4 regions of the Bacillus sp. JJ1127 genome follow, and region 1 is predicted to be linked to each of the others. Evidence: riboswitches for the same ligand, from Rfam matches in the RefSeq annotation. Region 1 holds a riboswitch; each other region holds the start of a gene.
The links. Region 1 has a riboswitch for S-adenosylmethionine ahead of V7183_RS09480 (MetQ/NlpA family ABC transporter substrate-binding protein). Riboswitches for the same ligand answer to the same signal wherever they lie in the genome.
Positions count from the first base shown of each region.

Region 1 (5,258 bases):
GCATCAGCGGAAGAGATTGGAAACCCTAATAATTGAACGGTAGTACCTCAAAGAATTGATTCTGCAGGCGTACAATATGCAAGTTCTTATCCTTATTACAGGTACCAAACTAGACATAATAAAGGCACTGTAGAAACAACTTCAGAATCTTACATGTCAGGTGGAAAAGCTACACCTATTAAAAGGATTTATGCAAAAGCAAGCGCATACAAAGATGGCGCTCTAGTTAAATAATCAACAGACAATCAATATAATGCTTCTTATGCTGGAGCAACTGCTAAAGCTGGAGATAGCGGCTGGGGCGTTGAAGGATATGGTAATCATATTTTTGAAAAACAAGGGTATATGACAATCCAATATGAATCTTATAACAAGTAATTTTTAAACAGGGGGAAGGAATTTCTCCTTGTTTTATTTTAAGGAGAAACTTATGAAGAAAAATAAATGGAAATTATTTACTGTCATAGCAGCAACAGTAGTAGTTATGTTCAGTATTTATGGTTTATGGAAGCTTTCTAATGAGAAAGAACTAAGAACACAAAATGTAGGTATCCAAAAACAATCAGAATAGAAATATATATTTAAATCCGACCTGGATAAAGTACCAGGTCGGATTCTTCATTTCACATATACATAGTCTTTATTTTTTCTTTAAACATTTTACAGGATTGGAATAATTCTAGGTGAAAGTAAAATAGGTAAGAAATTTATGAAGGATAGCTTTAAAAAAGGACTACAAGGACAGATTCCAAATAAAATGGTGCGTGGCATGGTCGATTTAACAGTGTCTCCTTCTACATTAGATCCAGCGAGAATCGGGAAAGCACTGTATGATAATCGACATCATGCCAGTCCATTTCTTCAAAGTAATACGCCATTACATCATGTCGATGGGATCCAAATTAAAGTTTTTTAAACCTAATTGGACTTACCATTAAGAGAGCGAGGATTAAAGTAATCCATGCATTGCTGTATGAAAACAACCCCATACCAGCCAATGGTAATCCAGCAGCTGGAATAGGTAATCCCATAAAATATCCAATGGTTGGTTTAACACTAAATTTAGCTAATCTTAAAGCACCCATCGTTGGGAAAAGGATGAATGCCAAAGTAGTTAAAAAAGATGGTGTTGCTATCGAATGAAATAGAAGTGCAGGAGCAACTCCGAAACTAACAATATCAGCTAAGGAATCCAATTCTACGCCAAACTCACTGTTCACTTTTAATTTTCTCGCAATCCTTCCATCAAAAAGGTCTAAAACAGCCGAAAAGAAAATAAAAATGGAGGATGCTTCTAAAAAGCCACTTATATTTAAGGTAATTGAAAAAACACCGCACAATAAATTTCCGATCGTAAATAAATTGGGTACAGCTTTTACTATATGATTGAACAAGGTTGTCCCCCCTTAGTTGATCAAACTTCCTATTTATGTAGCATTTTCTATATATTCTTCCGTTATTCTTAAAAATACATGATCACCGTACGCTAAGTAAATTTCGACAAGAAAAAAACGATTTCCTATACGCTAAGGAAAATCGGCTTTTCACTATTCTAATTGTGCAGCAATAATAAAGCTGTTTAATTTAAAATAAAGTCGTTTAAATAGACGGGCGAAATTGAGGTTTTCTTTTTTTTGGTTCATCACCGTAACAGGGGGGGGATTTTTTGAAAAAGAATCATTTTTCATACATGGAACGGAGAGTGGCGACTCCAGCGGGAATAGCGAGGAAAGTGAGACCCCGCAGGCTTGCCGAGGAGGCTCGCTCTCGCCCGCGGAAAGCGTCCACTCGGAGTGGAGTGTACATCTATCTATATGTCACCCCCGTCTTTTGGTGATGAACCTTTCTTTTACATATTATAGAAAAAAACGTAAAAAAACCTTGTATTTTCATCGGAATAGTGACACAATAGGGACAACAATCCAATATAATCTTATCGAGAGAAGTGGAGGGAACGGCCCAATGAAACTTCAGCAACCTGAAAAAGAATGACAAGGTGCTAATTCCGAGTAGATAAGAGGGGAAAAAATGACAACCTTCTTATATGTAAGGTTGTTTTTTATTAGGAGGGGAAAAGGGATGAAGCGTTTATTTTTTGCACTTGTAAGTATTGTATGTAGTTTGTTTGTTATTACTGGTTGCGCACAAACATCAGCGGGAGACCGAAAAGAAATTCGCTTAGGGTTTACACCTGGTCCGTATAGTGATCAAGTGAAAAAAGCAGTACAGCCGTACTTAGAGAAAAAGGGGTATAAAGTTAAAATTGTTGAGTTTAATTCACCAAACGAAACAAATCCAGCGTTAACAAGTAAAGATATTGATGCAAATATATTTCAAAGCACCGCTTTTATGGAATCTTACGCAAAAGAAAATAATGCGAAAATTACAGGGGTAATACAAGTTCCTTCAGCACCTCAAGGTGTATATTCTGAAAAACATAAATCACTAGATGATTTGGAAGATGGCATGAAAATAGGGGTGCCAAATGATCCAGTTAATTTAGAGCGTGCATTACGTATTCTAGAAGGAATTAGTTGGGTGAAGTTAAAGGACCATATAAATATTTTAACGATTTCTGAAAAAGACGTGACGTATAAAAAGAAAAATTTCAAACTTGTTCCACTTGAATCGCCGCAAATTCCACGAGCTATGAAGGATCTAGATTACGGTATTATTAACGGAAATCTTGTTATTTCATCTGGACATAAATTAAAAGAAGCACTTGAATTAGAAAAAACACCATCACAACACCGAATCATTGTTACAGTTCGCGATGAAGATAAAGAGAAACCATTTGTTAAAGATTTAATTGAGGCATATCATTCACCAGAATTTAAAAAAATGATTCAATCTGAAGAACAGTTTGAAGGTTTTGTGTTACCTGATTACTTAAAGTAAAAGGAGGCCTCAATATGGCAATCTCATTTGTAGAAACAGAAGAACAACTTCTTGTGTTAGAGAAGCTAAAGGGATTAATTCCACAGTTTGCAGGAAGAGAATATCAGCTAAGTGAGCTTGGTTCTTTTCCCTTTGAAAATATTAAAGATTTACAGAATATTGGCTATACAAAACTAACACTCCCAAAAGATGTTGGAGGCGAGGCTATTTCTTTATATGATTTTGTTTTATTTCAAGAAAAAATTGCAGAAGGAGATGGCGCGACAGCTTTATCAATTGGATGGCATCTTGGAATTGTGAAGGAACTTGCTGAAAATCGCTCGTGGAAACCTGACATGTTTTCTTGGTTTTGTGAAGAGGTAAAAAAAGGTGCTCTTTTTAACCGAGCTGCAACAGAGCGAAATACAGGGAGTCCTACGCGTGGAGGAAAACCAGAAACGTTAGCGGTACAAAAAGGTGATAAGTGGATAATAAACGGAAGAAAAACTTTTACAACGATGGCTCCTGTACTTGATTATTTCATCATATCAGCCAGCGTGGAAGGACGAGAAGAAATTGGGGAATTTGTAATTCCAAGACATGAAAAAGGTGTTTTTATTGAAGAAACATGGGATAGTGTTGCAATGCGCGGAACGGCTAGTCATGATCTTGTATTACAGAATGTGGAGATTGCTAATAAGTACTTTACCGATATAAAGGGTTCAAAGACGAAACCAAAAGGAATTGGATGGTTACTTCATATACCAGCATGCTACTTAGGAATTGCACAGGCCGCAAGAAATTATGCAATTGATTTTGCAAAATCGTATCAACCGAATAGTTTAAGCCATCCAATTAGCTTACTCCCTAATGTTAGAAGATTAGTAGGAGAGTTAGAGTTAGAACTCTTGCAAGCTCGTACATTTTTATATCAAGTCGCAAAAAAATATGATGAGATAGAAGATAAACAATCATTACAAGCGGAATTAGCAGCAGCAAAATATATTGCGACAAATGCAGCAATATCGGTTGTTGATAAAGCAATGCGAATTGTAGGGGCAAAAAGCCTATCTGAAACGAATCCATTACACCGCTATTATTTGAATGTTCGAGCTGGTTTGCACAACCCTCCGATGGATGATGTAACGCTCTCATTAATAGCAGACGATGCTTTTAAATCAAGTGAAAAGGAGTGAGTGAAATGATCACGTTACGTGATATAAATAAAACCTTTCAAACGAAAGAAGGTTTATTTCACGGTGTAAAATCAGTCTCTTTGCAAATTGAAGAATATGATATATATGGGATTGCGGGATTAAGTGGTGCCGGAAAGTCTACATTATTACGTACGATGAATTTGTTGGAAAAGCCAGATTCGGGTGCAGTCATTGTGAACGGCGAAGATTTAACAAAGTTATCTAAGAAAAATTTACGAACGGCAAGACAATCAATCGGTATGATTTTTCAGCATTTTCATCTTCTTCATAATAAAAACGTATCAGATAATGTCGCTTTACCATTAGAGTTAAAATCAGTTCCGAAAGAAGAAAGAGAAAATCGTGTAGGAGAATGCTTAGAGATTGTTGGTTTAAGTGATAAAGCGCATCATTTCCCCGCACAACTAAGTGGCGGACAAAAGCAACGGGTAGCAATTGCTCGTGCATTGGCAAATAATCCAAAAGTCTTACTTTGTGATGAACCAACATCGGCGCTCGATCCGAAAACGACACGTTCTATTTTGCAATTTTTACAAAAGATCAATAGAGAATTAGGCGTTACAATCGTAATCGTAACGCATGAAATGAATGTCATTAAACAAATTTGTAATAAAGTCGCAATAATGGAAGAGGGAGAAGTTGTTGAATCATTTGATTTATATGATCAACAATTAAAACCAACATCAGAAATTGCGAAACTCTTATTAGGTGTAGAGCAAGAAGGAGGCATCGCACATGTTCAATAACATTATTCCATTGCTTCCGGAGATTTGGACATCACTTTTGCAAACATTGTTAATGGTTGGACTTTCTGTTGGAGCAGCAATTATTTTAGGCGTTCCTTTAGGTGTTATTTTATATTTTACAAGTAAAGGACAGATTCTGGAACAGAACATGGTTCATCGCGTTTTAAACGGGATTGTAAATATTATTCGCTCGTTCCCATTTATTATATTACTAGTGGCTCTTGTGCCTCTTACACGGGCGATATTAGGAACAACAATTGGTCCGATTGCTGCAACGATCCCTTTATCAGTAGCAGCAATTCCTTATTTTGCAAGACTTGTAGAACAGGCATTACGTGAAGTGCCAAAAGGAGTAATTGAAGCTGCGGAAGCAATGGGAGCGACGCCGCTTCAAATTGTACGGAAAGTGTTACTCGTT
Region 1 covers NZ_JBALQK010000078.1:9,783-15,040, reverse strand. The annotation lists gene V7183_RS09495 (hypothetical protein) at 431-571, shown strand; gene V7183_RS09490 (hypothetical protein) at 710-916, shown strand; gene pssA (CDP-diacylglycerol--serine O-phosphatidyltransferase) at 903-1,394, opposite strand; SAM riboswitch class I at 1,931-2,020, shown strand; gene V7183_RS09480 (MetQ/NlpA family ABC transporter substrate-binding protein) at 2,080-2,898, shown strand; gene V7183_RS09475 (acyl-CoA dehydrogenase family protein) at 2,913-4,073, shown strand; gene V7183_RS09470 (methionine ABC transporter ATP-binding protein) at 4,079-4,840, shown strand; gene V7183_RS09465 (methionine ABC transporter permease) at 4,830-5,258, shown strand, end outside.

Region 2 (5,258 bases), on a different contig from region 1:
ATACTCATATAACGACCATTCTCTTCAACGGATTGGTGTCCTAAAGGAACATCTATCACTAACTCCACCACATATCCATTGTATTTTGGGATAACACGAACTTGCTTCAGTTTACCTTCAGTAAACCCCAATTTCCCAATGTTTAATTGCAATTTTGTCTTTGGAAACTTTAAAAACTTTTCATTTTTAATGACACAATCTTGATTTGTATACAAGACTTCCTTTTCAGAAGAACGAATATACTTTGGAATTCTAGGTTTTCCAGTATATTTGTTGGGATTCTTTTTATAATTTTTTAAACTAGCAAAAAAAGACTTCCAATTTTGGAATACATTTTTCATGATTGATTGACTAGATTGCGTAGGCAAAGCACGATAATCCTTCTGAATCATCGCTTTAAATAATGCATCCAGAAAATGATAATCTACATAAGGTTTTTCTGTAGTTGGTTCTGAAAACAAATTACATTTCACTTCTTTTTGTTTTTCTTTTAGTTTTGTTTTCTCTTTTCCCAATTTCTTTTGATAGGTAAGAAGTTGTGCACCATTCATCTTCCCAATGTTTTTATCAATTGTATCCAAAACTTCTTTTTGTAAGGGTTGCAATTCCTTATCTTGTGTCAAACCTGTATACACTTGTCGTATATAAAAGTTTGTCGTGTTATACATGTTTTTAGCGTTTTGGCAAGATTCTTGAAAATAAGAATACATACGATGTCCTTTTTTAATCCAAATCTGAAGAGTTTTATAATTTATTTGATTTTCCGTTGTCATTTTTTCACCTCCTTGTTAAGGGTATTATACCAAAACAAGAACGTATGTTTCTATATTTTTAGCTTGAAAATAATATATTTTTTCGATTCACCTCACCACCTTCACATATGTTTAGAGGTGGGAGTCCTCTCGAAAGATATGATAGAAGTTCTCTCAAATGTGCAGTACATCACATTTACATAATTATCTAGTGGACGCCTAAAACATTATGATACAATATTGGTATATATAACCATAAAAAAGAGGTCCTATGATTCTAACCGTACATACTTAACAAGTACAGCAATTCCTCTCTTACTCGCTATTTATTTCATTGCATTTAAATTCGCACGAAGCAATCTGATATATACCAAATAATTTTTCATAATTAGGGGGCTCGTTCATGGAACTTTATAAAAAACTCACAACGGTATTTATCCTTCTATTTGTCGCTTCCATCAGTGCTGGAATGGCGCTAAAGGATGCTGTTCCATATTCAGCAATTGGTGGCTGGGGATTTGCAACACTATTTTTACTATGCAGTGCATTTTGTGCTGGAAAAGCTCGCCAGAAGAAAGGATGATGACCAATGTTCTGGAAAAAGCCAACACTTTGTAAATCATGTGGTAAAGAGATTGAAACTTATGAAAAATCGTGGATTCATATGCCATTACCCGCAAGCGGGATGACAAATATAAAGAAATATATTGAGCTTGAGGGTGAAGTATATTGTGGTTCATGTGTCGAAGTAGTCAACTATCCACCACTTAAACGCTAACACGTTTTGAAGTGGGGGGCTTATAAAAAGTCCTGGGTATGCATTACATACATTACAACGTTATTTACAATCTGCTAATAAAGGGAGCTTTATGTATTTTTACAAATAAAAAAGCTTTGCGCGAAGGCGCAAAGCTTTTTCTTCCTATATTATAGACCAGCTTGCTCTTTTAAAGCTGCTGCTTTGTCTGTACGTTCCCATGAAAGATCTACATCAGTACGTCCGAAGTGGCCGTAAGCTGCTGTTTGTTTGTAAATTGGGCGACGTAAGTCTAACATTTTGATGATACCAGCTGGGCGAAGATCGAAGTTGTTACGAACTAGTTCCACTAGTACTTCTTCAGATACTTTGCCAGTGCCGAATGTATCAACTGAAATTGATACCGGTTGTGCTACGCCGATTGCGTATGCAAGTTGTACTTCTGCTTTGTCAGCAAGACCAGCTGCTACGATGTTTTTCGCAACATAACGAGCTGCGTATGCTGCAGAACGGTCAACTTTTGTTGCATCCTTACCAGAGAATGCACCGCCGCCGTGACGAGCGTATCCACCGTAAGTATCAACGATGATTTTACGTCCTGTTAAACCAGCATCCCCTTGTGGTCCACCGATTACAAAGCGGCCAGTTGGGTTAATGAAGAATTTCGTTTCTTCATCCATTAATTCTGCTGGTACTACAGCTTTAATTACGTGCTCTTTTAAGTCACGATCGATTTGTTCCCATGTAGCTTCTGGATGGTGCTGTGTAGAAATTACAATTGTATCGATGCGTACTGGCTTACCATTTTCATCATACTCAACTGTAACTTGCGTTTTACCGTCTGGACGTAAATATTCTAATGTTTCATCTTTACGAACTTCCGTTAAACGACGAGCTAATTTGTGAGCAAGTGAGATTGGAAGTGGCATTAATTCTTTTGTTTCATTACATGCGAAACCAAACATTAAACCTTGGTCTCCTGCACCAATTGCCTCAATCTCAGCGTCAGTCATTTGACCTTCACGTGCTTCTAACGCTTGGTCAACACCCATAGCGATGTCAGCAGATTGCTCATCGATAGATGTTAAAACTGCACAAGTTTCTGCATCGAATCCGTATTTTGCACGAGTATAACCGATACCTTGGATTGTTTCGCGAACGATTTTTGGAATATCTACATAAGTAGAAGTCGTAATTTCCCCCGCTACCAATACTAAACCAGTTGTTACTGTTGTTTCACAAGCTACACGTGCGTTTGCGTCTTTTTCTAAGATCGCATCTAAAATTGAATCAGAAATTTGGTCACAAATTTTATCTGGATGTCCTTCAGTTACAGACTCAGATGTGAATAGATGACGTTGTTTTGTCATGTGGTAAACCTCCCTACAGTAATTGTATATATTGTACGGAACTCATCCTTAACTTGCCACAAACTGCGACATTCATATATTCCCACACAAGTATAAAGAAAAACCTTTCCTATTATATAGAGGAAAGGTTTAATTTGCTACTTGCATACTGCTTTTTGCCCTTCGCTCTTATCGTTCGAGACCTTTAGCCTCGCACAGGTTTTAGCACCTATTCACTTGTTTATTACCATTACAAGTGAGGTTGCTGGGCTTCATCGGGCCTGTCCCTCCGCCAGCTCGGGATAAGAGAGTATCCGTCCCAACCTATACTAAAGAAATGACATTCATTTGTCAATTAATATTCACATATTCCTACAAGTTTTTCGCAGTGTATTTCGAGCAAAATATTAATAGGAAAATATTGCATTCGCACAAACAAAAATAAATAAATAGTATACATTATTTATATGATTGTGTTATACTCTTAGTGGGATTACGAGAAACATTTCATAAAATGAAAAGGATGGTATATAAATATGAGTACTGTGAATGTCCAAATTGGATTACATGAATTACTGAACGGAAGCAATGCACAGGTTCAACTAAGCGTTCCACAGTTAGTGGAAAAAGTATTAATGAGAAACGAAGGAAAATTAACTTCTACTGGCGCTGTTTCTGCTTCAACAGGTAAATATACAGGACGTTCTCCTAAAGACAAATTTATTGTGAAAGAAGCATCGGTTGCAGACAAAATTGCTTGGGGATCTGTAAACCAACCGATTTCTGAAGAACATTTTAATAAATTATATACAAAAGTGTTAGAATACTTAAAAGAAAAAGATGAACTATTCGTATTTAAAGGATTCGCTGGTGCTGACCGTAACTATCGTCTTCCAATTCAAGTTGTTAACGAATATGCATGGCACAATTTATTCGTACATCAATTATTTATTCGTCCGACTGAAGAAGAAGAAAAAAATCATGAAGCACAGTTTACAATTGTTTCTGCACCAAACTTTAAAGCAGATCCAGCAATTGACGGCACAAACTCTGAAGCATTTATTATGATTTCATTTGAAAAACGTATCGTACTAATCGGTGGTACAGAATACGCTGGAGAAATGAAAAAATCTATCTTCTCCATCATGAACTTCTTACTTCCAGAACAAGATATCTTTTCTATGCACTGCTCTGCAAACGTAGGTGAAGAAGGTGACGTAGCCTTATTCTTCGGTTTATCTGGAACAGGTAAAACAACATTATCAGCTGATCCACAACGTAAATTAATTGGTGATGATGAGCACGGCTGGTCTGATAATGGTGTATTCAATATTGAAGGCGGTTGCTATGCAAAATGTATTAACCTTTCTCACGAAAAAGAGCCACAAATCTTTGATGCAATTAAGTTTGGATCAGTATTAGAAAACGTTGTAGTTGACAACCAAACACGCGTTGCAGATTATAATGATACAGCATTAACGGAAAATACACGTGCTGCATACCCAATCCATGCGATTGACAATATCGTATTACCAAGTGTTGCAGGACATCCAAATACAATTATTTTCTTAACTGCTGATGCATCTGGCGTATTGCCTCCAATCAGTAAGTTAACGAAAGAACAAGCTATGTACCATTTCTTAAGTGGTTACACTAGTAAACTAGCAGGAACTGAGCGCGGTGTTACATCTCCGCAAGCTACATTCTCAACTTGCTTCGGTTCACCATTCTTACCGCTTGACGCATCTCGCTATGCGGAAATGCTTGGTGAAAAAATCGAGAAACACGATGCAAAAGTATTCTTAGTAAACACTGGCTGGACTGGTGGCGAATACGGCGTTGGAAAACGTATGAACTTAGGTTACACTCGCGCAATGGTGCAAGCTGCACTAAATGGTGAACTTGATAAAGTGGAAACAGCAAAACATGACATTTTCGGTCTTGAAGTTCCACTTCATGTACCTGGTGTGCCTGATGAAGTACTAATGCCTGAACAAACATGGGCTGATAAATCTGCTTACAAAGCAAAAGCACTTGAACTTGCTGGCAAATTCAAAGAAAACTTCAAGAAGTTCAATAGCGTTTCTGAAAGCATTATCAACCTTGGCGGTCCAATCGCTTAATTTACCTTTTACTGTATGAATGACCCTTTACTCATATGAATAAGTTTGTTGTAACCTAAAAAGCACGCGTACTCACCGACAAAACCCAATGCGGCTTTGCAGGTTACACATACTTACAATAAAAAGAGGCTTACGATTTTGTCGTAAGCCTCTTTCTTTATATCCACTTGGATTTTTCAACATATAAATCGCAGCTTTGGAAACAAAAACAAATTCCCCACTCTCTTTCTCCTTTTGTTTTCACATGGCATGGGGCGGAAAAAGGCACTAACCGCTC
Region 2 covers NZ_JBALQK010000160.1:777-6,034, reverse strand. The annotation lists gene V7183_RS16390 (RNA-guided endonuclease InsQ/TnpB family protein) at 1-773, opposite strand, end outside; gene V7183_RS16385 (hypothetical protein) at 1,156-1,335, shown strand; gene V7183_RS16380 (hypothetical protein) at 1,342-1,530, shown strand; gene metK (methionine adenosyltransferase) at 1,680-2,879, opposite strand; SAM riboswitch class I at 3,045-3,167, opposite strand; gene pckA (phosphoenolpyruvate carboxykinase (ATP)) at 3,395-4,981, shown strand.
Region 2: linked by a shared signal. The riboswitch ahead of metK (methionine adenosyltransferase) and the one ahead of V7183_RS09480 (MetQ/NlpA family ABC transporter substrate-binding protein) in region 1 are both predicted to bind S-adenosylmethionine.

Region 3 (5,258 bases), on a different contig from region 1:
TGCCTCCATTCCACTTACTTTAGCATCTGGAGGAGAAACATTAATCAAAACAACAGCTGGTAGTATAAAGGAAGCAATCCCCATCACAGAAACATTATTTTCACCATATGCTATTGTCCCTGTTATCGTCTTCTTAGTTACCATGCCACTTATTAATAGAGCAATGCATCCTGATGCAGATCATACAATTACAGTTGACCCAAGTGTATTTCATGAAGAAGCGGCTGCTCAAGAAGTAGAGGCCCGTACATTTGCTGAGAAAATGGAAAATAGTATTTGGATGACTGTTTGCATTGGGCTCCTAGGAATTATCTATATTATTCATTACTTTAGTACGAAAGGCTTTAATCTTACACTCGATATCGTTATTTTCATGTTGTTAATCGCTGGTCTTATTTTTCACCGTACCCCTATCCAATACATTCGTGCCTTTTCAGACTCAACGAAAAGTGCTTCCGGGATTTTATTGCAATTTCCATTTTACGCTGGAATTATGGGAATGATGATTGGCACAAATAGCGATGGACTTTCACTTGGAGGAGCTATTTCGAACTTCTTTATTCATATTTCAAATGAAGCTACTTTTCCCTTATTCACATTTTTAAGTGCCGGAATTGTAAACATTTTTGTTCCATCTGGAGGCGGACAATGGGCTGTACAAGCTCCTATTATGATTCCAGCTGGAGCAGAACTTGGTGTACCTGCTGCTAAAACAGCGATGGCTATTGCATGGGGTGATGCTTGGACGAACCTAATCCAACCATTTTGGGCATTACCAGCTTTAGCGATTGCAGGCTTAGGTGCGCGCGATATTATGGGATTCTGTGTGATTAACTTGCTTTATGCCGGTGCAGTTATCGGTTTATGTTTCCTTTTTATCTAAATTCCAAAACACACAAAAAGCTAGTTTTATACTAGCTTTTTGTACATAATAACCTTAATACAATCAGTTGTTTTCTATACATCTTATTACATTTGACCATTCTTCACATGAAAGATTTAATCTTCTATATGCAAATAACGTCATACAAACACTTTCAATCACTGGAGGGTTGTCTCGTAAAAAATCCCATCTTAATACTTTCGGCAAGTCATACATTTTGTACTTTTTACTTTCCTTAATTATTCCATCAACTTCCCGTTCGCAGATTCCTCTCACTAAGTAATCATCTCTTAGTTCTTGATACACTTTTTGAAAAACCTTGCTATAATGTTTCAACTGAAGTAAACAAACCATATATGTACGAAACAATTCATCCTCTCGATTACAACATCTCATTATCCTTTCTACTTCATTCATATTTTTCCAACCTTTTCGCAACATCTTCTCTACAACCTGTACATTTTTAGAACTCCTTAATAACCTCTGCATGATTATTAACAATTCTTCTTTTTCTAACGTTTTCAACTTCTCTCTAACCATACTTTCCCCAGCACCTTGTATTTCGTATACAACCGCTGCCATATGCTTGCAATAATTCTCATAAGGACATTCACAAGTACTTTTCATAAAATCTACAAGATCAACGATTACTTCGTAGTTCCCGTAATTCCCTGTTACAAACGCAAATACTTTACCATCATGTATTTCTACATCCTCTACATGTCCCTCTTCATAATATTCGCATCCCCTATCTATAATGTGCTTAGGAATCCATTTTTTCAGTTCAGTTAATAAAAAAGCATACATAACAATTCACTTCCTTAAATTCCCTTTTGACTTTCTTTCACATCACGTGGTATTCTATTACATGTCAAGTGGCAAGCCTATTTGACAAAACAACTGACACCTACTCGGCGAAGGTGTCTCTTTTCGTTTCTAGCCGAATGAAATGCCTCTTTCAGGGCATATTCAACTTTTGACACTACACACTCAACACCATTCCCTTGTATCAGGCTGCTTTGGCAGTCTTTTACTCTACATATATTTTAAATTTTCAAATAAATGATAACATAAAAAAGAGAGACTAGCTCCCTCTTCTCGCCTTATAATATACCCCTTTTTCAGCATAAGAGTATTCATCATCAGCTAAAGTAATTTTCCCATCCAGTTTCAGTTCGTCTAATAGCCTTGATAAATAAAATTGGTGTAACATTTTTTTCGTGAATTTTCCTTCATGATGCGAAACGATATGCTCTTGAATATCTAATAGTGATATGGGTTTATCTTGTTCTATCATATATTCATACACTGCATTACGCAGCTTTACGTATTTTTCAAGTGTCACAGTACAATTGCAACCCCTTTCTTCTTATTTCTGTTGTTTTCGGAATTGGTTTTTTTACAATAAAAAAACCTCTTCGATAAGAAGAAGTTATGTACGATATCTTCGTCTTATCTCCCAGAACAAATATGTTCTGCTGGAATTAGCACCTGCATCGCGGTTGCTGGGTTTCATCGGGCCAGTCCCTCCACCTCTCTGGATAAGAAAATATTCACTTTATATCTTACTATAGCTACTTCTGTTGTCATTGTCAAATCATACAAATTAACGACAATGGAGTTATATTTTCTCCTCTAATGCTCATACTAAAATTGTATGTACAAAAGGAGGAATTTATAATGAATAAAAATGCCCGCGGATATGTTCAAGATTCGTTCCATTCACTACAAGAAGCGAAACATTGTTTAGAAAATGCCTTACAAACAGTTGAAAAAAGTAATAATCGGAAGCAAATCGAACAATCTCTCCAAGCTGTGGAACAAGCATTACAAGAATGTGATCATACTGTCCATATTTTAGAACAGAAATAAACACTGCCCATCTCTTTACTAGATGGGCAGTACCTCAAATGGCATACTGTAATAGTATTGCCGTCACAATTAAGAAATATACTGAATTAACGATTTCTAAAATCCCTACTTTTAAAATCGATATTTTTTTACCATATAATATAATGGCGCGAGCTAAGCTTGGAATAAAAACAAGGGAAAGCCATGGATTTACTACAAACAACACAATGGTCAATACAATGTGATATCCCCATGATACAAAGCGATAAATAGGATTATTCTTTTCTCGTATCATCGTCTTCACGTAGAATGTACTTCCTAAGAAATAAAGAAAAGAAACGACTGCAATCCACAATGCTGCTCCATCAATTGTCTTCATCGAAAAATAATAACTGACTAAACCGCCAATGCAGAAAACAAGTATTGCACAAATATCATTGACTAACGCTCGTTCCTTTTTTTGACGGGCGAAATACATATTTACGATAAAGAGAGGGATCATCATACCTACAAAGAAAAGAATTTTCCATTCATATAGTAAAGATACGATTCCAAAAGCACATGCAATAAGAAAATAAATGATTGCTGAATGTAGAAACTCTTTTTTTCGCATCTGCTTTATATACATTAGAAATGGATACGTTGCTAAGTAGATAAACAACCAAGCAAGAAAGAGTGGGATATGATACAAAGTAGGTTTACCTAGTAATGCACTGAGTAAAAATGGAATCAGCAGCATCCCCCATGCACCGTGCTGCTTTGGAACAACTAGCCTCATGAATATTACATCTCCTCTTTGAAAACCTTTTTCATTTGTTATTATACAAAAATCTCATATAAAAATTAGAATATATTAAAACAGTTTCTTGACACTTTTTTGCTATACATAAAAAATGCTTCTTACCATTGGTAAGAAGCATGAAAGAGGCAAACGAATATGTAAGTCGCGACCCTACGGTATATGATTATGCTTTGTTTCTTTCAGATATTCGTTCTCTATTATCATCTAAAATGCCATATTTCTTCTTAAATCTCGTAAGAATGGTAATCCACGAAGAACTAAATAAAGTAAGAAAGATGACATTTGAAATCGCATGGCTTAAATCAAAATAAAAGCTTGCAGCATAATACGAAAGGAATGCCTTCCATGTTACGTCTTGTATAAACCCAAGAAGTCCCCATAAGTTCATAATCCACCCAAAAATAAAGCCAACTATAAAACCGTAAATGATTCTTCCCCACAACTTTTTCATAATACATGTGTTTCGAAGTAAACCAGCCATAAACCCTATCATTCCCCAAGCAAACATTTGCCACGGTGTCCAAGGTCCTTGCCCTAAAAAGATATTGGATACAATCGCTGCTGTTGCCCCAATCATAAATCCTGTTTCACTTCCAAACACAATCGCAGAGACAATAATGACAAAAGAAGTTGGTTGTACACTTGGCATAATGGAAAAGGGAACACGACTAACTGCTGCTATCGCTGCTAAAATAGCCACCATAACAATTTCACGTGAAACAAAAGCTTTCTTCTCAAACCGTATATAAAAAGGTAACATGATAATAACTAATAAAAGTAAACTGCACCAAATATAATGTCCATCTATTACAAGAGAAGTAAAAAGGAGTGTACTTATTACAATAATAAAAATACATATTATAAAAGCAAAGTATCGTTTGGACACGCTTCGTACACATCCTCCCACGTTAATGCATAAGGTAATTGCTTGCGAATGAAACGATTAATAGATGTTGTATAAAAGAAATTATCACTAAAGAATTCCTTCGGCGCATCATTCATAATAATCTTTCCATCAAATAACATCATACAATGATCCACATATTTTGCTGCAAATTCAATGTCATGAGTTGCCATTACGATGGTTGTTCCTTCTTTTTGCAACTCTTGAAACAATTGACCTAATCTTTCTTTTTTCCCTGGATCTAATCCTTTTGTCGGTTCGTCTAATAACAATAAACTCGGTTTCGACAATAAAACCGTACATAGTGCGATTAGCTGTTGCTCTCCCCCGCTGCAATCATGCGGATGACGATCACGGATGGAATACAGCCAAAATCGCTGCAACATATCTTTTGTCACTTGATTTGCTTTTCCACCATATAACTCATTCGCTCGTTCAAAAACTTCTTCCCACACTGTATCACATGTAAAATGATAGTATGGATGTTGCGATACATATCCGATTCTTTTAAATCGTTCTTTTGAATCGATTTTATGAATCAAATTTCCGTTCCATCGTACTTTTCCTCTTCTAGCTTTTTGTAAGCCCGCTAAAATCGCTAAAAGTGTCGATTTTCCAGCACCATTTTTTCCAACAAGCGCCGTCCATTTCCCTTGTTCAATCGATAACGTTAAATCCTGTAAAATAAACGGACTGTTCTTTTCATATTGAAATGATATATGTTCTGCTTCTAACATTACTTTTTTTGTTTCAGCTCGCGATATACCTGGCACTTCATGCTCTATAGATACCTCTGAACGAAGACGTGTTTGTGCCTC
Region 3 covers NZ_JBALQK010000106.1:17,075-22,332, reverse strand. The annotation lists gene V7183_RS11975 (short-chain fatty acid transporter) at 1-883, shown strand, start outside; gene V7183_RS11970 (group-specific protein) at 947-1,300, opposite strand; partial or broken gene V7183_RS11965 (SWIM zinc finger family protein) at 1,310-1,690, opposite strand; gene V7183_RS11960 (hypothetical protein) at 1,968-2,228, opposite strand; SAM riboswitch class I at 2,333-2,431, opposite strand; gene V7183_RS11955 (hypothetical protein) at 2,564-2,755, shown strand; gene V7183_RS11950 (YwiC-like family protein) at 2,790-3,512, opposite strand; gene V7183_RS11945 (ECF transporter S component) at 3,700-4,422, opposite strand; gene V7183_RS11940 (ABC transporter ATP-binding protein) at 4,395-5,258, opposite strand, start outside.
Region 3: linked by a shared signal. The riboswitch ahead of V7183_RS11960 (hypothetical protein) and the one ahead of V7183_RS09480 (MetQ/NlpA family ABC transporter substrate-binding protein) in region 1 are both predicted to bind S-adenosylmethionine.

Region 4 (5,258 bases), on a different contig from region 1:
GTCCTCAACATTCGATTTGGAGGTGTCGTTCATGCATGAGGAATTATTAAGAAAAGTCATTCGTACGAAAATAGAAGTTGGGATGTATATCCTCGAGGAACTACCAGCTCCAGTTCAACATTCTGCTAAAAAATTTCTAAACATCTTACAAGAAGAGCTTTCTTCTTGTAAGCAAGAAAAAACACAAACTACGAAAAGTAACTTACAAAGTATTATGATTGAATAACAATATATATCAATTTCATATTATATCGTCTGTTTACTGGATCATTTTCATACAAGGAGCTATTTTCTTTAACGCTGTTCAACACATTGTTTTATTTTTCGTTTATCGCTCTTACAACCCTGGGATAATATCCGCATTTGTAATTGTACTTTTTTCCCTCTATGCATTCTCACTAGTAAAATTATTAATCAATAAAAAGAAACTAGTCCTTACACTAGTTTTCAGTTTACTCGCTTACCCTGTTATAATTTGGATCACCTTATTTTTAGCCAGCTTCTTTACTTAATAAAAGGACCAGGAAAAAATTCCTGGTCTTTTTCACTCTACCTAACAGACATTGGATTCTATTCTATACAGAATTGGAAGGTACAAAATTAGGGTATCGTCTGTTATGTATTAATTATATGTTGAACGAGCTAACAACGGAGGGGGTCCCACTGTTAGTTCATTAAACCCGATATTATTTTGCGATTTTTTCAAGCTCATCAAGTGGAAGATCTACTGAAATGGAACCATTTTTTGTTTCTTTCTTAATTGCGTCTGTTACCTCTTTTGAATGATACAATTCAATTACTTTTTTCAATGTTGGATTGTCTTTATCTTTCGTACGAGCTGCGAAAATATTAATATATGGTTTCGCATTTTCATTTTTTGGATCTTCTAAGAAGATAGGGTCTTTCGCTGGGTCCAAACCAGCTTGGCCAGCAACACCATTATTAATAACGGAAGCTGCTACATCTTTTAATACACGAGGTGTTTGCTGTGCAATAACCGGTGTAATTTTTAATTTTTTTGGATTTTCAGCAATACCGCTTGGATCACCAAATAGACCAAAGTCTTTTTTCAGTTTCAATAATCCAGCTGCATCAAGAAGTTTTAATGCACGTGCTTGATTCGTTGGATCATTGGGAATTGCAATTTCTGAACCATCTGGAATTTCATTTGGTTTTTTATATTTTTCAGAGAATAATCCCATTGGCGCAATTTGAGTTGTACCAATAGCTGTAATATCTAACTTATGCTCCTTTTTAAATTGCTCTAAAAAGGCAATATGTTGGAATGAGTTCAATTCTATATCGCCATCAGCTAATGCCTTATTTGGTGTTGTATAGTCCGAGAACTCTACAAGGTTAATCTTAATTCCTTCTTTTTCAGCCTTTTTCTTTAATATTTCCCAAGCATCTCCGTCCGTTCCAGTTACCCCAATACGAACTACTTTCTCTTTCCCTTTGGCTTCTGCGTCTTTACTTGAACATCCACTTAAAGCCGTAATTCCTACAATCGCTGATAATGCAAATGCTAATATCTTCTTCATTTTCTTTCCCTCGCTTCGTTTTATGATCTACGCAAAAATACTTTTGCAAAATAATTCCCTAAGTTTTGAGCCAATTGTACAAGAATAATAAGTAATACAACTGTCACGAACATAACGGATGTATCAAAACGTTGATAGCCATACGTCATTGCTAAATCACCAAGGCCGCCACCGCCAACAAGACCAGCAACTGCCGAAAATTCAATTAAGCCGACTGTCATAAACGTAACTCCTAAAATTAATGGTGCTAATGCTTCTGGGACAAGAATTTCAAAAACAATTCTTAGTGGTGATGCTCCCATCGCTTGCGCTGCTTCAATCACTCCCTTTGGTACCGAAACAAGGTTTGTTTCAACCATTCTTGCAATCCCGATTGAAGCAACTAGCGTCATTGGAAAAATCGCTGCCGCTGTTCCAATTGTTGTTCCAATCACCGTTCGCGTGATCGGACTTAAAGCTACTAAAAAGATAATAAATGGAATTGGACGAATTGTGTTAATAACAATATTAAGAATAGAAAAGACCAGTTTGTTTTCTAAAAAATTCCCTTTCCTTGTTACATATAAAAGTAATCCCAGGGGTATACCAAGTATTGTAGCAAATATAAGGGTTACAATTACCATTAAGAGGGTATCCCCTGTTGCATCTAAAATACGAGGCCAAAATATACTCCAATCAACTCGCATGACCTTCAACCTCCTTCAATTGTACTTGCAGTCTTAGATGTTGCAGCGCTTTTTGAATCTCTTTCTGTTCTCCTTGCAATTCTACGAGAAGGTTTCCGAATAAAATGTTCTGTAGTTCAATAATATTGCCATAGAGTACATTTACATCCACATTATAGTTTTTAGCAATATACGATAATACTGGCTGCCCTGTCTCTTCACCAGTGAAGGTTAAACGGTAAATCTGTCCACCATTTTGAATTTTCACTAGAACACTTTCTGGTAAGTGATCGTTAATAACTGAGCGAACAAAATTTTGAGTCGTTTTTGTTTTTGGCTTTGTAAAGACATCAAATAGAGTCCCTTCTTCAATTACTTTTCCTTTCTCCATAACAGCTACGCGGTGACATATTTCTTTCACGACTTGCATCTCATGTGTAATGAGCAGAATTGTTAAATTATATTCTCGGTTTACTTTTTTTAATAGATTCAAAATTTCTGTTGTTGTTTCAGGATCTAATGCCGAGGTTGCTTCATCACAAATGAGAATATCGGGTGATGTAGCAAGTGCTCTTGCAATTCCAACACGTTGTTTCTGACCACCTGATAGCTGCTCTGGATAGTAGTTTGCTTTATCTTCTAATCCAACAAACTTCAGCAATTCATTTACCCTTTCCTTTATCTCACCCTTTGGTAATTTTGCTAATTTCAATGGATAAGCAATATTCCCAAACACTGTTCTTGAATTGAATAAATTAAAGCTTTGAAAAATCATTCCGATTCGTTGTCTTAGCTTTCGTAACTCCTTCGTTGATAATAAAGTCATATCTTTATCGTCTATCGAAATCGTTCCCGCTGTTGGTCGTTCCAACATATTCACTAAACGCAGCAGTGTACTTTTTCCAGCACCGCTAAAACCGATAATGCCAAAAATTTCACCCTTTTCGATAGATAGCGTCACATCCTCAACAGCGTGAACCGGCTTTCCACCTGATTCATATACTTTACTTACATTTTTAAAAGAAATCATTTCCTTCCCCCCTATGTACTGAAACAACTTGAAGCAGAGCCTTCAGGCAAAATAAAAAGTGCTCTCCTTCTTATCCGCAATAAAGATAAGAAGAAGAGCACTTATATACTCATTCACGTCTTCTTATCTTCCAAGCTTCAATGAGCTTGCTGGAATTAGCACGGTATTAAAAAAAATCCGTTGCTGAGGTATCATAGGGCCAGTCCCTCCACCTCTCTGGATAAGAGTGTATCGATTTAATTGTCATTTAATTAAGATTCATTATAAAACCCCGAAAAGTTAGAGTCAATAGAAAAATTAGAAAATATTGTTTTTATTTTTCACCAGGATTATGAAACGGAAATATATTATGCATTTCCATCAAACTTCTTTTCTTGTAGTGTGCTGGGTCCTTGTTATCCTTCGTACACTCCTGTAAACACCATGTAGGTAATCCTTCACCTTCATTTCGTAAATCATAATCTCCACCCTCTGCATCAGCTAAACGATGCAACACACTATTAAAAGCTAGCCTCGCAATCCAATAAGCGAATAACCCTATCTTTTCTGTTGAAATACCTGCCCTTTCAAAAAGGAAAATATCCTCTGCTAATTGAATAACATTACATGAATACGAAATGAAAACGGAGGACGATAGATAATATGAGAACAGCCCTTTTACTCGTTGACATTCAAAATGATTATTTTCCAAATGGAAGAATGGAATTACGTAACGCAGTAGAAGCTAGCGCATATGCAAGTCAGTTACTACAACATTTTCGGAAAACAAATCAGCCAATTTTTCATATCCAACACGTATCTACCCAAGAGAATGCTACCTTTTTTCTACCTAATACAGAAGGCGTCCGCATTCATGAAAGTGTTCTTCCATTAAAAGATGAAACGGTTATCCTTAAACACTATCCAAATAGTTTTCGAGAAACAGATTTACTAGAGCAATTGCAAAGCTTAAATATTCAACACGTCGTTATATGTGGAATGATGACCCATATGTGTATTGATGCCACAGTAAGAGCTGCTTTTGACTTTGGCTTTCACTGTACTATTGTGCATGATGCATGTGCAACAAAAGATCTTCTCTTTAAAAATGCTACCATTCCTGCCGTTTATATCCATAATACAATTTTAGCAAGTTTACATGAAGTATATGCAAATGTGATGAGTACAGAAGAATTTTTATCCACCTAGAATAAAAAATCATGTCTTCCTCAATTGAAGACATGATTTTTACTGTGATTCACAAACTACCGTAACTTAAAATCTCCCGAACTTGTTTTTACTTTCACTTTATTTTCCCCTGAACCTTTTACTCCAATTAATTTATTCTTTGATTTCTCTTCATATAACAGACCAGGCACATTCAAATCCGATTTACCAGAATCCCCCTCAAAATCAACTCTTAAAGATTCAGGAAGTGCATCAAATTTCATACGAATATCACCACTCGATGTGTTACACTCTATTTCTCCTTGTAAACTCTTATCATTATATTCAATGTCACCTGATGAAGTTGTGAATGCTACTTCTTTAGAGTACAAGCCAGCTGCTTTAATCTCCCCACTACTCGTAGTTAGATTTGCCGTTTCAATTTCACTCTTATCTGTCTCAATTGCTCCACTAGATGTTTTAGCTGTTAATTTTTCATTTACTTTAGACTGTAATAACGATACATCCCCTGAAGAAGTATTTATTTCTACTGTCTTTGCTTCCATATCCTTTGCTACAAAGTCCCCTGATGATGTGGTTACTTTTACATTTTTGTATAATTTCTTTGGAACTTTAACTTGTAAATTCACGTCTGCAGTAGTTCCAATTCCCCAGCCAACAGAATTCTGATTTTTACTAAATTTAATATTCAATCTATTCTTTTCTTCTTTTACCTCTAATTTACATTTATCTACTAGCTCTTTGCTTACTTCTCCATCCAGTAACACTTCGACATCTTTTGAATCAACTGTAACAATTTCAACATCTGCTGCCGAAGTCTTTATTTCGATTTCATCAACCTTCTCACCGGCTAGC
Region 4 covers NZ_JBALQK010000185.1:1,891-7,148, forward strand. The annotation lists gene V7183_RS17950 (ArsA family ATPase) at 1-39, shown strand, start outside; gene V7183_RS17955 (DUF3926 domain-containing protein) at 32-226, shown strand; partial or broken gene V7183_RS17960 (HXXEE domain-containing protein) at 252-512, shown strand; gene V7183_RS17965 (MetQ/NlpA family ABC transporter substrate-binding protein) at 687-1,541, opposite strand; gene V7183_RS17970 (methionine ABC transporter permease) at 1,562-2,227, opposite strand; gene V7183_RS17975 (methionine ABC transporter ATP-binding protein) at 2,217-3,236, opposite strand; SAM riboswitch class I at 3,357-3,463, opposite strand; gene V7183_RS17980 (hypothetical protein) at 3,550-3,732, opposite strand; gene V7183_RS17985 (cysteine hydrolase family protein) at 3,879-4,424, shown strand; gene V7183_RS17990 (DUF4097 family beta strand repeat-containing protein) at 4,481-5,258, opposite strand, start outside.
Region 4: linked by a shared signal. The riboswitch ahead of V7183_RS17975 (methionine ABC transporter ATP-binding protein) and the one ahead of V7183_RS09480 (MetQ/NlpA family ABC transporter substrate-binding protein) in region 1 are both predicted to bind S-adenosylmethionine.